DNA from 4 places in the Streptomyces roseoviridis genome. Region 2 is predicted to be linked to each of the others. Evidence: riboswitches for the same ligand, from Rfam matches in the RefSeq annotation. Region 2 holds a riboswitch; each other region holds the start of a gene.
The links. A riboswitch is a leader RNA that binds a small molecule or an ion and turns the genes downstream of it on or off. The one in region 2 is predicted to bind cyclic di-AMP.
Positions count from the first base shown of each region.

Region 1: it holds a riboswitch for cyclic di-AMP, as region 2 does, so the genes downstream of both, ABD954_RS16060 (M23 family metallopeptidase) here and ABD954_RS01700 (transglycosylase SLT domain-containing protein) in region 2, are expected to answer to the same signal.
Region 3: it holds a riboswitch for cyclic di-AMP, as region 2 does, so the genes downstream of both, ABD954_RS29845 (C40 family peptidase) here and ABD954_RS01700 (transglycosylase SLT domain-containing protein) in region 2, are expected to answer to the same signal.
Region 4: it holds a riboswitch for cyclic di-AMP, as region 2 does, so the genes downstream of both, ABD954_RS20700 (transglycosylase family protein) here and ABD954_RS01700 (transglycosylase SLT domain-containing protein) in region 2, are expected to answer to the same signal.

Region 1 is NZ_BAAAWU010000001.1:3,554,563-3,558,589, forward strand. It holds gene ABD954_RS16055 (aldo/keto reductase) at 1-658, opposite strand, end outside; gene ABD954_RS16060 (M23 family metallopeptidase) at 951-2,060, opposite strand; cyclic di-AMP (ydaO/yuaA leader) riboswitch at 2,073-2,217, opposite strand; gene ABD954_RS16065 (PP2C family protein-serine/threonine phosphatase) at 2,430-3,539, opposite strand; gene ABD954_RS16070 (MFS transporter) at 3,939-4,027, opposite strand, start outside.
Region 2 is NZ_BAAAWU010000001.1:374,392-378,418, reverse strand. It holds gene ABD954_RS01710 (DUF6213 family protein) at 1-275, shown strand, start outside; gene ABD954_RS01705 (class E sortase) at 428-1,198, opposite strand; cyclic di-AMP (ydaO/yuaA leader) riboswitch at 1,630-1,784, shown strand; gene ABD954_RS01700 (transglycosylase SLT domain-containing protein) at 1,789-2,610, shown strand; gene ABD954_RS01695 (hemerythrin domain-containing protein) at 2,797-3,369, opposite strand; gene ABD954_RS01690 (endonuclease) at 3,596-4,027, opposite strand, start outside.
Region 3 is NZ_BAAAWU010000001.1:6,594,854-6,598,880, reverse strand. It holds gene ABD954_RS29855 (ATP-dependent Clp protease proteolytic subunit) at 57-686, shown strand; gene ABD954_RS29850 (hypothetical protein) at 694-999, shown strand; cyclic di-AMP (ydaO/yuaA leader) riboswitch at 1,393-1,513, shown strand; gene ABD954_RS29845 (C40 family peptidase) at 1,517-1,993, shown strand; gene ABD954_RS29840 (ATP-binding protein) at 1,996-2,427, opposite strand; gene ABD954_RS29835 (VOC family protein) at 2,702-3,121, shown strand; gene ABD954_RS29830 (hypothetical protein) at 3,181-3,477, shown strand; gene ABD954_RS29825 (LysE family translocator) at 3,654-4,027, opposite strand, start outside.
Region 4 is NZ_BAAAWU010000001.1:4,555,762-4,559,788, reverse strand. It holds gene eno (phosphopyruvate hydratase) at 1-1,169, opposite strand, end outside; gene ABD954_RS20700 (transglycosylase family protein) at 1,433-2,125, opposite strand; cyclic di-AMP (ydaO/yuaA leader) riboswitch at 2,129-2,335, opposite strand; gene ABD954_RS20695 (transglycosylase family protein) at 2,594-3,643, opposite strand; gene ABD954_RS20690 (cytochrome P450 family protein) at 3,762-4,027, opposite strand, start outside.

The DNA.
Region 1 (4,027 bases), 3.2 Mb from region 2:
CGGTGAGGAAGCCGGACGCGAGACCGAAGTACGGCACGGAGGCGAGGCCGGCCCGCTCGGCGGTGTCCAGGAGCGGGCCCTCGTAAGTGTCGCGGGAGACCAGGTTGTAGTGGGGCTGGAGGGCCACGTAGCGGGCGAGGCCCTCGGCCTCGGCGAAGTCGAGGGAGGCGCGCAGCCGCTCGGGGGAGATGTTGGAGGCGGCGACGGCACGGACCTTGCCGTCCTTCACCAGCTGGTCGAGGGCGGTGACGATCTCCTCGACGGGCACGGACTCGTCGTCGTAGTGCGTGTAGTAGAGGTCGATGTAGTCGGTGCCGAGGCGGCGCAGCGACTCCTCGGCGGCGGCCTTGATGGTCGTGGCGCTCAGCCCCTTGAAGCGGGGGTGGGCGCCGACCTTGGTGGCGACGAGGACGTCGGAGCGGTTGCCGCGGGAGGCCATCCAGCGGCCGATGACGGTCTCCGACTCGCCGCCCTCGTTGCCCTCGGCCCACGCGGAGTAGACGTCGGCGGTGTCGACGAAGTTGCCACCGGCGGCGGCGTAGGCGTCGAGGACGGCGAAGGACTGCGCCTCGTCGGCGCTCCAGCCGAAGACGTTGCCGCCGAGGGCGAGCGGGAAGACGTGCAGGTCGGAGGTGCCAAGCCGGCGAAGAGAAGTCATGCGTGGATCAACCTTCCGTGAGGACACCGCTATTCCGGCCGGGGATCATCCGGATCGGCCGCCCGCCCCCGGCCTCCCGGCGGCACCGGCCGGCGCGAGCTCCGGCGCGACGGTCGCGAACCGGTGGGCCGCCCGTGGCCGGACGGTGCCGGGGGCCGCAAACCGGTGGGCCGCCCGTGGCCGGACGGTGCCGGGGGCCGCAAACCGGTGGGCCGCCCGTGGCCGGACGGTGCCGGGGGCCGCAAACCGGTGGGCCGCCCGTGGCCGGACGGTGCGGGGGACGCGGGGCGCACTAGACGGACAGGCCCTTGGAGCGGAGCCAGGCCGCCGGGTCGATGCCGCTGCCGGACGGGGTGTGGACCTCGAGGTGGAGGTGGGGGCCGGTGACGTTGCCGGTGGCTCCGACGCGGCCGATGGTCTCTCCGGTGCCGACCGACTGGCCCGCGCTCACCGTCATCGACGACAGGTGCGCGTACCAGATCTCCGTACCGTCCTGGAGCTCCAGGACGATCCGGTAGCCGTAGGAGCCGGACCAGCCCGCCGACTTGACCGTGCCGCTGTGGACGGCCTTGACCGGGGTGCCGGTGGGGGCCGCGAAGTCCAGGCCGGTGTGGTAGCCGGAGGACCACATGGAGCCGGACTCGCCGTAGGTCGAGGTGAGCGTGTACGAGGAGGTGGGCAGCGCGTAGCTCGCGGCGAGCTTGGCCAGGCGCTCGGCCTCGGCCTTGGCCGCGGCCTCCTCCTCGGCCTTCTTCTCGGCCTCCGCGGCCGCCTGCTCCGCCGCCTGCGCCTTGGCCTCGGCCTCGGCCGCCGCCTTCTCGGCAGCGGTCTTCTCCGCGGCCGCCCTCTCGGCGGCGTCCGCGGCGACCTGCTGCTGCTCGGCCTGCTGGAGGATGCGGGCGCGCAGCGCCTCGCCGGCGTCGGTCCGGGTCTGGGTCCCGGCGGCCTCGGCGCCCGAGCCGCCGCCGTCGGTGGTGAAGGTGAGAGCGGTGAGCGGCTGGGTGTCGTTCCCGCCCGCGATCGCGTCCGAGCCCCCGTCACCGCCGGCCCCGCCCTCGGAGCCCTTGTCGTCCGCGCCGATCAGCGCGCCGACGCCCGGCAGGTCGGCGGCGTCGGGAAGGTCGACGTCCGGCAGCGCTATGGAGACCGGGGGCTTCTGCTGGGCGGTGGCCAGACCGCCGGCGCCGACCGCCGCGATGACGCCGACGCCGAGCACGGTGGAGGAACGGGCGAAGTTGGAGCGCTGCTTGACGACGCGGTGGCGCCCGCCGGAGCGGCTCCGGTCCCTGAGGGATTCCTCGGTGGGATTCCACTCCTCCGCGTCCGCGCCTGCGGCGCCCGGCGCCCCCGAGGTGTCGAAGTAATCGAAGGGGGTATGCGGAGCAGGGGTGTTGGAGGCCACGGAGGCGCTCTCCTTTCCTTCCTTCTCGCCTACCGGGTTAGCTGACGGGTTCGGAGCAGGAAGGTCTCCTACGGGCGGCCGCACGGGTGCGGTGGGGCCCGATTCACCCCAAGTGGTGGTTCCCCGGTTCCCTTGCGGGATTCGGCGCGTGCGCACGGTGCCGTCTCTTGCGACGGCTGGGACGACCGCGCTGCGTTATCGAACGTTAATAGACGCGGCCACCCGATTCCAAGCCGTTCCCCTTGATCATTAGCTGAATTGGTAGGGAAATGCCCGAGTTGACCCCCCTTCAGAAAGAGGTCAGGACCAAACGCTCGATCTGACGTTACGTCAATTGTTATCGGAGCGACACCTCGCCACTACGCCCCGTCACGGCGCCGATCCGCCCTCCGGCGGCACCACCGGCATGGTCCGCCGCCGCTCCGGTTGCCCCGCCGCCGGGCGGCTCACCGCGAGCAGCGCCATGTCGTCCGTCGTGCCCCCGCCCGTGTGCCGGCGCACGTCCGCCACCAGCGCGTCGAGCAGCTCCTCGGGCCCGGGGAAGATCCGCCCTGCGAGCCGTTCCCCGGGGTCGTAGAACACCCCCGCCCCGTCCCGGGCCTCCGAGAGGCCGTCCGTGTAGAACAGCAGCGTCGCCCCCGGCGGGTACGGCGTCTCGTCGGCCCGGTCCGGCCACACCCCCAGATCGCCCATGCCCAGCGGCAGCGCGGCCTCGCTCGGCCGCAGCACCTCCACGCCCCCGTCCTGGAGCAGCAGCAACGGCTCGGGATGCCCCCGGTTGACCACCCGCACCACCCGGTCACCGCCCGGGATCTCCGCGAGCACCGCCGTGGTGAACCCTTCGAACGCGTCCAGCCCGTCGCGCCGGGTGCCCTCCCGGGCCAGCGCCCGCTCCAGGCGCGCCGCCACCCCCTCCAGCGTCTCCTCCTGCTCGGCCGCCTCGCGGAAGGCGCCGATCACCACGGCCACCGCCTCCACCGCGTCCAGACCCTTGCCCCGCACGTCGCCGACCACCAGCCGCACCCCGTGCGGGGTGTCCTGCACCGCGAACAGATCGCCGCCGATGAACGCGTCCGCCTGCGCCGCCTCGTAGCGCGCGGCGATCTGGAGGCCGCCGATCCGCTCCGCGGGCGCGGGCAGCACCGCCTTCTGCGCCGTCTCGGCGATCACCCGTGCCGAGGCGAGCCGCTCGCCGCTGCGCCGCACCACCCGGCCGATCAGCAGGGCGAGCCCGGAGACCGTGGCGACGGTCAGGGTCTCCGTCAGGGACGGGATCCGCATCACGGTCCCGTTGTAGACGTGCAGGCCGATGCCGGCGACGACGGCGGCGATGCCCGTGAGCAGCGTCGTCAGGGTGGAGAAGAGCGGGGCCGCGATCAGCGGCGCCGCCGAGAACAACGGCGCCGCCGTGTACTGGGGCGGGGTCAGCGTGTCGAAGACGACCCCGCCCACGATCAGCAGCGGAGGCAGCGCCCGCAGGAAACGCCGGGCGCCCCGGTACTGCCCGCCCGCGGGACCGGCGGACGCGGCCCGTACGGCACCGGACGACGAGCCGGAGACCCGGCCGGACGACCGCCCAAAGGGCCCGCCGCGGCCCCCACCGCGGGGCCCACCGGCCGAAGGTCCGGCGGACGCACCGAAGGGCCGGCCGGAAGCCGGACCGCCCCGGCCGCCCCCGGACGACGTACCGGCGGACGCACCGGACGACGGACCGGCCGACGGGTCACCGCGCCCCGCACCGGCGGGCGCACCGGGGCGGGCGGCACCGGAACGGCCACGCCCGCGCCGCATCCCCGCTCGCGCCACCTGTGCTCTCCCACCTGGACATGCCCGGACCCGCCCGGTCGCGGACGGACCCGCGCCCTCCCCAGGGTGCCGTCAGGCCGAGCGGCTCGGCGACTCCTCCTCGGCCGGTTGGCGTACGGGCGGCGGCTCGGCCAGCCGCCCGCCGCGGGCCAGCAGCGCCA
Region 2 (4,027 bases):
ACCAGGGCTACGAGGACCACGACCCGGCGACCGTGCTGTCCCTCGCGACCGGGCTCATGGAGATCGCCGACCAGATCGACGCCGAGTGCATCGGACTGATGCCGCTGAGCGAGGACGAGGACGCGGACGCCGACGAGGGTGCGGGCGAGGGTCCGGGCGAGGAAGAGGCGGGCGGTACGGGCGGGGCCGGCCACGACGCGGGAGCGGCCCGTACGGACGGCGACGGGCCCGAGGAGAGCGCGGACGGGGGACCGGACGCGCGACCGGGCGACTGAGCCGGGCGAGCCGCCTCGGTCAGGAAGTCACCGAGTCACCACCGCGTCACCGGGCATCGAAGCACCGGGCATCGCGTCACCGGGCATCGAATCACCGGTCACCGCGTCACCGGGCACGGAGCCACCGGGCACCGGGGCACATCGCCGGGCGTTCACGCGGGGCGGACCGAGACGAGTACGCCGATCTTGTCGATGCGGTGCTCGGGGTTGCCCAGGGCGTCCCGCCAGTAGTTGCCCGCCGCGTCGTCCTCCGGCGTCGCGCAGGTGGAGAGCGTGATCACCGCGCGCGTGGGCTTCTCGCCCGGAGCCCCGGGCACGGCGGCACGCTGCTCGGCGAGGGACCGCGCGGAGCGGAAGGAGGTGGTACGGGTCTCGGTGATCCGGTACTCGTACACCTCGCGGCCCGCGGTCACGAACACCCGGTCGCCCACGTCGACGGCCGGCAGGTCCCGCAGCGGTCCGCCGGCCGAGAGCCGGTGCGCCGTCACCAGGTAGTTGCCGACGTCGCCCGGTCCCACTCCGCCGCGCCTGCCGTAGGGGCTCGCGGCCACGCCACGGTCCTGGATCCGGGTGCCGGCCCGGTCGTCGGTCGTGCCCTCGTACGGCACCACCCGCAGGTCCCTGACCCCGATGGACGGTATGTCCAGGTCGGCCGGCCGGGGCCGTGGGACCGGGGTGGGGGGCGGTGCGGGCACGGGCGCCGAGGCGGGCGGGGACGTGCTCGCGCGCTCCGCCGGCGGCGGCGAGGCGGATGCCGGGATCTGCGACTTCCCGTCGGCGCTCCGACTCGTGCCGGGAGCGCAGCCGAGGAGCACCCCGACGACCGTCATGACGACGGCCACGACGAGCACGACGGCCCGGCGCGAGCCGGGACCGGCACGGGCACCGTTACGGGGACGGACAGCGCGACGAGATCGGTTCATGATCACCCACCGTGGGGCGGGACGGCGAGGTGCCGTCGGAAGGGCCCCGACACCTCCACGCTACGCGCTGCCGCCCCTGGGGGCGCGGGACGGCAGCAAGGGCAAATCGGTCGATGTCCTCTTATTCATCCTCAATGCCGGAATGGTGAATTGAGTGACGCAAGGGCGGTATTCCTCCGGTAAAAGGCGGACCCCGCCCCTCGGGTGATCTGAATCACGCCGCGAAGAACGGCCGTGAGCCCGACGGGGCGTCAAGTGCGAGAACGCGGAAAAGTGTTGACGAAACGTCGCCGGAAAATCGGGATGATCCTTTCCGTTGATCTTCCTCACCTATTTGCTTTGATTAATTCCCGTCTTGTTATCGCGCTTTGTCTTCGCATACGGTCACGCGTCAACCGGATGGAAACGCCGAGTCCTGCCACCGTCCGGTCACCACACTCACGACCCTTCCGGCAGGAGCGGGGGACCCACGTTCTCCGCCGTGTCCGGCGTCACGGACACGGCTCGGGGTGAAGCCGCGCGCGCCGCGGCCGGGCATCTCCTGCCCGAACCCGACAGCTCACCTCGCAGGCGAAGGAGAGGAACTCGCCATGCGTGGTCACGGGAAGCACCGTCGCCCCAAGAACGCCCCGCTCGCTCGTGGTCTCGCCGCCGCCGGCCTCACGGGCAGCGCGGCACTCGCCCTGCCGCTGGCCGGGGCGACGAGCGCCGGAGCGGTCGCTCCGCAGGGAACGCCCTCCGTCGCAGTCGTAAAGGCGGCCACCGTCAAAACGGCGCCGAAGACCGGACTGGTGAAGTACACCGTCGTCTCCGGCGACTCGCTTTCGAAGATCGCGCACAAGTACGCGGTGCCGGGCGGGTGGAAGAAGCTCTACCGCGACAACCAGGCCGCCGTGGGCGCCGACCCCAGCCTCATCAGGCCCGGCCTGAAGCTCACCGTCCACGCCGAGGCGAAGGGCAGGGACAAGTCCGCGCCGCGCGCCGACCGCTCGGCCGAGCGCACGACGGTGAAGCGCTCCTCGGCCCAGGGCGCCGCCGCGGCACGCCCCGCCGCGGCGGTCCGGGCGGCGGCCCCGAAGGCCGCCACCTACGCGAACAACCTCGACGGGTGGATCCGCGAGTCGCTCGACATCATGGCCGCCAAGGGCATCCCCGGCAGCTACGACGGCATCTACCGCAACATCATGCGCGAGTCCTCCGGCAACCCGCTGGCCATCAACAACTGGGACTCCAACGCCGCCGCCGGCACCCCCTCCAAGGGCCTGCTCCAGGTGATCGACCCGACGTTCCGGGCCTACCACGTGGCCGGCACCCCCTTCGACCCGTACGACCCCGTCGCCAACATCACCGCGGCCTGCAACTACGCGGCCGACCGGTACGGCTCCATCGACAACGTCTTCGGCGCCTACTGAGCCGTTACGGAACCGACAGGACCGCGCCCGCCTTCCGGCGGGCGCGGTCCTGTGCTCATCAGGCCAGCGCGGCGGCTCACTCGCCGTCCAGGCCGCGGAGCTCCTCGCCCTCGGGGCCCCGGCCCCGTGCCGTGTCCGAACCGACGGGACCACGACCGTCTCCCGCGCGTCCGGGCGGTAGCGGCGTCACTCGCGGCGCAGCGCGTCCTTCGCGCGGTCCAGGAGCGCCGCGAACGGGCCGACCGTCCACTGGGCGGCGGGCGACCCGGCGGTCCGGGGATGGGGATGCGTGGGGGCCATGCGCTCGACGGTCCGCAGCCGGCGTCCCATCGAACGGCGGTCGTCGATGCCGCACTCGGCGCGGATCCGGGGGAACTCCTCCTGCTCCTCGTGCCGCGCGTGGTCCTCGACCGCCTGCTGGAAGGCCCTGAGCCGGGCGTCGAACTCCGGGCTGTGCACGTCGAGCTGCTCCAGTTCGGCCAGCTTCTTGTTGGCCTGCGACTCCTCCTCGTTCCGGGCCTCGGCCTCCTCCTTGCCGGCCACCCGCTTGGCCACCGGCCGCAGGATCATCTCCTCGGCCGTCTCGTGGACGGCGAGCAGGGCACGCAGCTCGTCGAAGCACTGCTGCTTGGCGTCCTTCTCGGATTCGAGCGTCTCGGCGAAGAGCTGCCGGATCCGGTCGTGCTGTTCGAGCAGCTGCTCCAGGATGTCGTCCTCGGGCTGGACCGTGCGGGGCGAACCGCTCGTCATCCTGCTCATGACCTCTCCTTCGGCGTGGTGATCGGGTCGCGGACGCCGTCGCCCCGGTGCGTCGTCGAGCGGGTACGCCGTCGTCCTCGCTCCGCGTCTAGCCCGTCACCGTCCGGGCAAACCCCCACCAACGCTCTCAAAGCCCGCGAAGCGGTACCCACGAAGCAGCTCCGAACCCCCGTAAGCTCCGCACCCCACAGCACCTGCGCCACTCGGCACCGGCTCCCGCCGTCCCTCACGCGCCGGGTCGCGAGCCCTCCTCCCGAATACCGCCCGACAGACGCGTGCGCACCAGCGCCGCCGCCAGCCTGGCCACGTCGTCCGGCGGTACGTGGCGGGCGAGACCGGCCGCGGTGTGCGGGAGCCCGAGGGCCCCGGCGGTCGCGAGGGAGCGTTCGTCGAAGAACGGGCGCAGCTCCGGCCAGACGGCCTGGGCCTCGCGGCAGAAGATGCCGGCGCCGACCGGCCCGATCCTCGGCACCTCCCGCAGCAGCGAGCGGAGCGCGTCCCGGTCGCCGCCCGCCTCTTCCCGGAGCTTGCGCAGGTCCCCGCCGAAGCGGTCCAGGACCAGCTCGGCGCCCTCGCCGAGCGCGGTCGCCGTGCTCTCGTCGTAGCGCACGTAGCGCGCACGCCCGAGGGCGTCCACCCGCCGCTGCCAGGCCGAGTC
Region 3 (4,027 bases), 6.2 Mb from region 2:
GCTCCTCATCTTACGGGCTGTACGTCCTGTACATTTTTTACAGAAGGAGGAGCGTCATGCGGAGCACCATGCGACATGTCCTTCCGGAGTTCACCGAGCGCACCGCCCTCGGCACCCGCACCCTCGACCCGTACTCGAAGCTGCTCTCCGAGCGGATCGTCTTCCTGGGCACGGCGATCGACGAGACCTCCGCCAACGACGTGATCGCGCAGTTCCTGTACCTCGACCACGCCGCCCCGGAGAGCGTCATCAGCCTCTACGTCAACTCCCCCGGCGGCTCGATCAGCGCGATGACCTCGGTGTACGACACGATCCGCACCGTCTCCTGCGAGGTGGAGACCATCTGCCTCGGCCAGGCGGTCGGCCCCGCCGCGGTGCTGCTCGCTGCGGGCACCACCGGGCGGCGGCTCACGCTGCCGGGCGCCCGGATCGTCCTCCAGCAGCCCACGCTGGACGAGCCGTTGCGCGGACAGCCGAGCGATCTCGACATCCACGCACGGGAGTTGCTGCGACAGCGCGCCCTGGTCGCCGGACTGCTCGCCGAGCGCACCGGAAGGGACCGCGAGCGCGTCGACGCCGACATCGACCGGACCACCGTCCTCGACGCGGCGGAAGCGGTGGCGTACGGCCTGGTGGACCACGTCGTCGAGAGCCGCCGCGGGCTCGCGGACGCCGGGAACGAGTGAGGCCGACGTGCTCCCGGAGCTGCCGCCGCTGCCCGCACTGACCCGCGCCGAGGGCGAGTTCGTCGACGCGTACCTCGAAGTAGTCGATCTGCTGGGCCGGATCAATCCATCCAGGACCTCGCATACCTATGGGGCGCTGCGTGCGGCGCAGGCGCTGGTGAGCCGCGCGGCGGCGCTGCGGGACGCGCTGACGCTCATGCACATGCGGGGCGAGAGCGAGGTGCACGCCGACACGCTGGCGCGTGCGCTCAGGACCCTGGACGGAGAGCGGCGCACGGGGCGCGTCACCGTCCCCGGGGACCAGGTGAGTTGACAGGGGGGCGTGTCGTGTCGAGGTCCACTCGGGGCACGGGGACCACGGAATCTCTCCCTCGTTCGGCGTAGTCGACGTATCGACATGTAACTCAGGTGAGTTGCGCAGCGGGTGTACGCATCTGGCGGAATCGGGCGTTCCAGCCCTGGTGAACGGCTCGTCCGGCAAACATCGCTGACCCCGAAACCCGACTGTCCACCCGTATGGATCAGTCGTGAGGAGCCTCACATATCGCCGTTTCAGCTCGGATTTGGGCCAGTGTGTGAGTCAAGATCCCTGTCGACGACAAGCCCCCGCCACCCGAGGCGGGGCGGTCCGGGCGGACGCCGAGTCCTGCCGCCGTCCCGGACGTCTGGTCGACAGGAGTGGATCGGCAGGAGTGGAGGACCCGAGCAATACGGGACGTCTCGCGCAGTGGGGGACGTTCCTCGGGGTGAAGCCGCAGCCGCGGCCGGGCATCTTCGCCTGCCCGAACCCGACAGGTCATCCTTCACAGGCGGCTGACGAAGGGTTGCGCATGACTGCGCAGATTCATGTCCCGTCCCTGCTGTCCCGGGCCGGAGCCGTCTCGGCTCTCACCCTCGCCGCCGTCGGCGGCACGCTGCTCGCCCCAGGAGCCGCGCCGGAGGCCCAGGCCGCGACCTCGTACGCCGGCAAGGCGTTGAACGTCGCGGCCTCGAAGAAGGGATCCCCCTACAAGTACGGCGCCGCGGGCCCCACCCGTTTCGACTGCTCGGGCCTCACGCTCTACTCGTTCAAGAAGGCGGGCAAGACGCTGCCCCGCACCGCGCAGCAGCAGTACAACAAGACCCGGCACATCTCCGCGTCCAGCCGGCAGAAGGGGGACCTCGTCTTCTTCCACTCGGGTGGAAGGGTGTACCACGTCGGTATCTACGCGGGTAACAACAAGATCTGGCACTCGCCCAAGCAGGGCTCCTGGGTGAAGCTCGACCGGATCTGGACGTCGAAGGTCCTCTACGGCCGGGTCCGCTGACGTCAGCCGGGAACCGCCGCCGGCCAGGGCAGGTCGATCCAGACGGTCTTCCCGCCCTCGGCCGTCGGCGTCACCGACAGCCGGCCGCCCGCCTCGGCGGCCAGCCAGCGGATGATGACCATCCCACGGCCGTTGTCCTGCTGGACCGCCGCCGGGAGGCGCTGGGGCCAGCGCGGATGGCTGTCCGTGACCCCGATGCGCAGCAGCTCGTCCCGCTCCAGGCTGACGTCCACCGTGAAGGTGGGCGACTGTCCGAAGGTGTGCTGCACGGCGTTGGTCGCCAGCTCCGAGACGATCAGCCGGACCGAGTCCGCGATGTCGGTGCCGTCGCCGAGGCCCCAGGAGGAGAGGACCTCGGCGACGTACCGCCGGGCGGTCGCGACCGAGGCGGGATCGCTCGGCAGCGTGAGGGTTGCTTCCTGGTGGTCTGCCATGGCGACGCTGTCCCTTTCCCACCGGGCCCCGCCCGGATTGCGCTTCGCGTCAGAGTGCCACCGATCGTGCCGTCCCGAGGGGCGATCCACCGCGATATACGGATGACTGTCGCTCGAAGCAGTGAACCGTCCGACGGGCGAGCGGATCGGCGCCGGGCCCCAGGGGCGACCGGGGCGCGCGAACCGAGCGGACCGGGTGCACGCGAGCCCAGCGGACCGGGTGCACGCCCGACTCGCCATGCCTGCACGGCCGTTGAGCGGGCAGACGGACCGTATGACCGTTTCCAAGACGACCCTCCTCGTCCTCGACAGCAGCGATCCCGAACCCCTCGCCCGCTTCTACGCCGCCCTGCTCGGCGCCACCGTCGAACCGGCCGACGGCGACCCCGACCTGCTCCTGCTCCACTCCTCCGCCGGCCCCGCCCTCGGCATCCGCCGCGACCCCGGCCAGGCGCCGCCGAGCTGGCCGCGCCCGGAGGACTCCCAGCAGGCCCATCTGCACATCCTGGTCGCCGCCGACGCGCTCGACGAGGCCGAGCGGGAGGCGATCTCCCTGGGCGCCCGCCCGGTCGCCGCCGAACGCAACGGCACCCGGCTCGACCGGCGCACCGACGTGCGCCGCTACACGGACCCGGCCGGCCACGCCTTCGTGCTGGCTCCGTCACGGGACGCCGAACGGAGCGTTTCACCCTGATCCGGCGGGGCAGCCGCGTACACACCCGTCCCCCGCATCCAGAGCCCAGGAGGGTGATCATGAGCCACCACGAGCGCCGACGTACGCTGCCCGCCGACCGGCCGCCCCGCACCACCCCGTCCCAGGCCGTCGGGGAGAGCGGCGACGCCGAGGCCCGCAGGGAGGCCGAGGAGGCCGCACGGGGCCGTCTCGGCGACGCCGCGCCCGACGACCACGGCATGGACGCCAAGCGGCAGTCCCCGGGCCTCGGCCGCGAGGAACAGCGCCGCCCGCACGGACGCAGGGGTGAGGCCGGAGAGGGACCCGACGGCTCCGACGAAGGACGCGGTCCCGCCGACACGGGCCACGACCACTGACGGCCGGGCCCCGACCGGGTGGTCCCGCCCACTGACGGCCGGGCCCCGACCGGGTGCCGCTCCCCCCCCTCGCGTTCGGGACCGTCACAGCAGCACCGGTGCCACTGCTGTCACCGGTGTCACTGCTGTCACCGGGTCATTGCTGTCGCCGGTGTCACCGGCGCGCGGGGCCCGTCTCAGGCCGAGACGGGCGTACGGGTCAGGGCCGTGCGCAGCGCGAAGACACCGAGCAGGCCGCCCGCCGCGAAGCGCTGAGCGGTCATCACACGGGGCCGCGCTGCCAGGTAGCCCGACACCCGTGCGGCACCCAGCATGATCAGACCGTTCACCGTGACCCCCACGACGATCTGCACCGCGCCGAGCTGGAGGAGCTGTGCCCAGGCCGGACCCGCCTGCGGGTCCATGAACTGGGGCAGCAGAGCGGCGTACATGAGGGCGATCTTGGGGTTGAGCAGATTGGTCAGGAGCCCCGTCGAGAAGAGGCGGGCGTCGGAGACGGGCGGCAGGTCCCCGGCCGGGGCGAAGGGCGAACGACCACCCGGCCTGAGCA
Region 4 (4,027 bases), 4.2 Mb from region 2:
CCGGTCTTGATCTGGCCGCAGTTGGTGGCGACGGCCAGGTCGGCGATGGTGACGTCCTCGGTCTCGCCGGAGCGGTGGGACATCATGCACTTGAAGCCGTTGCGCTGGGCGAGCTCGACGGCGTCGAGGGTCTCGGTCAGCGAGCCGATCTGGTTGACCTTGACCAGGAGGGCGTTCGCGGAGCCCTCCTCGATGCCGCGGGCGAGGCGCTCGGGGTTGGTGACGAACAGGTCGTCGCCGACGAGCTGCACCTTGGTGCCGAGCTTCTCGGTGATGGCCTTCCAGCCGGCCCAGTCGTCCTCGAACAGCGGGTCCTCGATGGAGACCAGCGGGTACGCGGAGACGAGCTCCTCGTAGTACTCGGTCATCTCGGCGGCCGAGCGGGACTTGCCCTCGAACTTGTACGAGCCGTCCTTGTAGAACTCGGAGGCGGCGACGTCGAGCGCGAGCGCGATGTCCTTGCCGGGGACGTAGCCGGCCTGCTTGATGGCCTCGAGGATGAGGTCGAGGGCCTCGCGGTTGGAGCCGAGGTTCGGGGCGAAGCCGCCCTCGTCGCCGAGGCCGGTGGACAGGCCCTTGTCCTTCAGGACCTTCTTGAGGGTGTGGTAGACCTCGGTGCCCCAGCGCAGGGCCTCGGAGAAGGACTCCGCGCCGATCGGCGCGATCATGAACTCCTGGATGTCCACGTTGGAGTCGGCGTGCGAGCCGCCGTTCAGGATGTTCATCATCGGAACGGGCAGCAGGTGCGCGTTCGGGCCGCCGAGGTAGCGGAAGAGCGGCAGGTCGGAGGCCTCGGAGGCGGCGTGCGCGACGGCGAGGGAGACGCCGAGGATGGCGTTGGCGCCGAGGGAGGACTTGTCCGGGGTGGCGTCCAGGTCGAACATCGCCTGGTCGATCAGGCGCTGCTCGGTGGCGTCGTAACCGACCAGCTCGGGGCCGATCTGCTCGATGACGGCGAGAACGGCCTTCTCCACGCCCTTGCCCTGGTAACGGTTGGGGTCACCGTCGCGGAGCTCGAGGGCCTCGAACGCACCGGTGGAGGCACCGGACGGAACGGCAGCACGGCCGGTGCTGCCGTCGTCGAGGCCGACCTCGACCTCGACCGTGGGGTTGCCTCGGGAGTCCAGGATTTCCCGGGCTACGACGACGTCGATGGACGGCACGAGCATCTCCTTCTGGGATGTGACGCTGGTTGTGACGCATGCGGCAAGGTCTCGTTCGCCTTGCGACAAGAGCCTAACCGCCCGGGGGCCTCCGGCCAGCCGGGCGCCCGCCCCCTGGGACGAAAAAGGACCCGAGGGCATGCATCTCGGGTCGAAACCCCCTCACCTACTCATCGGTAGGGCGGGGCGGGGCAGACCCCGGCCCGGAGCGCACGGGGGAAGGGCGCTCCGGGCCGGGGTGGTCACCGCGGGGTGGGGCAGTCGCCGGACTACTTCAGGTGGAGCTGCTGGCCCGGGTAGATGAGGTCGGCGTCCTGGACGACGTCCTTGTTCAGCTCGAACAGCTTCTCCCAGCCGCCCTTGACGCCGTGCGCCTGGGCGATCTTGCTGAGGGTGTCGCCGGTCACGACCTTGTACTCGCCGTCGCCCTTCTTGACCTTCTTGCCGGTCGGGGTGGTGACGGTCTGCTTCGACTCGCTCTTCTTGGCCGTGCTCTTCGGCGCGGTGCGCTGCTCGCTGCGGGTGGTCGGCTGCTCGGCCTTCCGCTCCGGCTGCGGCTGCGCCTGCTCGGCGGAGCCGCCGTCGTACGAGGCGCCGGACAGACCCACGCCGCAGCTCGGCCACGCGCCCTTGCCCTGGCCCGCGAGGACCTTCTCGGCGACGGCGATCTGCTGGGACTTGGAGGCCTGGTCGGCGGTGGGGGCGTAGGCGGTGCCGCCGTACGCGGCCCAGGTGGAGGCCGAGAACTGCAGGCCGCCGTAGTAGCCGTTGCCGGTGTTGATGGACCAGTTGCCGCCGGACTCGCACTGGGCGACGGCGTCCCACTCGGAGGCGGTGGCGGCCGAGGCCGAGGACGCGCCCATCAGCGGGGCGGCGATGGCGACGCCGGCGGCACCGGCGAGCGCGACGGCCCGGGTGGCCTTGGAGGAACGACGGTGTTTGCCCTTGCCGGAAAGCAGCATGGAAATCTCCCTCACCGACGCCTGCGAGGTGAGCTGTCGGGTTCGGGCCGATGGGGCCTCCCCGGTTCCGTCCGGAACCCGGGAGGAATTGCCCGGCCGCGTGACGTGCACGCGGCTTCACCCCAAGCCGGTCGTCGGCCGCCCGTCTCGGGCGGCCGGGGCCGGCGACTTACCTGGGTCCCCCGCTCCTGCCTTCGGCGCTTGCGCGACGACTGTTCCCATCGACCGGCGGCAGGATTCGGCGTTCCCGGTCGGCGGGGCCCGCGGTGGCGAGCGGTCACGACCGTAGACACAGACCCGGGGGAAGTTCAAAGACCCTCAAGCCGGGAAAATCGCCCCTACTTGCACTCCGTCAGGTGGTGTTTGCGCAGGTGAGGGGCGACGCGAGCAAAGTTTGCGGACGTGACACGCCCGTTCGACAAGAGAGACCCATGTCTCACTCGCACAGAACGGACATTAGCCCTCGAACTACCCTCCGAGCGGGGCCGATTCGGGCAGGAGTTCCAGGCTCTGACCAGGGAGGATGAGATCCGGGTCGGCGCCGACCGTCTCCTTGTTGGCGTCGTAGAGGGCGCCCCAGCCGCCGAGAAGACCGTTCTCCCGCGCAATGTCCGACAGACTGTCACCCGGCTTGACGGTGTATTCGTCCGTCTTGCCCGAATCGTCGCCGGTCACTCCGCCCTTCGCCGCGTCGGCCGGCGCCGCGTGGCGCCCGGATTCGGAGCTGGTGTCCGTCATGCCCGGTTCTTCTGTCGCGGCGTCACCCCGGTGCTTGCCGGTGCCGGGAGCGGTCGAGCCCGGCGCACCGGGCGTACCCGGCGTAACGGATGCATCCGGCGTTACGGGCGTACGGGGCGTGACGACGCTGCCCGGGGTGCCGGGGGCGACGGGGCTGCCGGGGGTCGCGGGCGCGGTCGGGGTCCCCGTCGAGGGGCCCGTCGGGGAGCCCGCCGAGGGACCCGTCGACGGAGTGGCCGGAGCGGTCGGCGCGGCGGGGGTCGTGGCCGTCGCCGAAGGCTCGGCGGCGGGGGTCCCGGTACCGGTGGTGCCGGCCGGCAGGCCGTCGGTGCGGTTGGACTCGGGGACGGGCCCCGTGGACTTCTTGGGGGTGACGCCGGGACCCGGGTCGACGGCCGGAGCCTTGCCGTCGTTCGTCAGGCCGGCGATCGGGGCGCAGGTGTCCCACTGGGTGTCGCCGGCGGCGAGCGCCTTCTCGGCGATCGCTATCTGCTGCGCGCGGCTGGCGAGGTCGGCGCTCGGGGCGTAGGCGAGGCCGCCGTGCCGCTCCCAGCTCTCCTGGGTGAACTGGAGCCCGCCGTACAGCCCGTTGCCGAAGTTGGCACTCCAGGCCCCGCCCGACTCGCATTCGGCGACCCTGTCCCAGGTCGCCGCGTCGGCGGCCGAGGCGGAACCGGCGGCGAGCAACGGCAGCGCCATGGCCGATCCGGTGACGCCCGCGGCGACGACGAGAGCGGGGGCCTGGCGGGGTCTGCGGTGACGTCCGTTTCCGGAGCGCATACGGAGAGCCTTTCGCGTGACTGCTGAGGTTGCGGGTGAACGTAGCGGCATGTGAGCGGAAGTCACAAGCCGATGCAGCCCCGATCACGCGAAGATCACATTTCTGATGTGGCGTCAGTCACCGGGCGACGGTGCCCTCCGGGGCGAAGGCCACCGGAAGGGTGCGAAGTCCCCGCATGATGAGCCCGCCGCGCCACCGCAGTTCCTCCGGTTCGACGCCAAGTCGCAGGTCCGGCAGGCGGGTCAGCAGGGTCGCGAGCGCCGTCTGCCCCTCCAGGCGGGCCAGCGGCGCCCCCAGGCAGTAGTGGATGCCGTGCCCGTACCCGAGGTGCTGGTTGTCGCGCCGGGCGAGGTCGAGCGTGTCCGGAGCGTCGAACCGCTCCG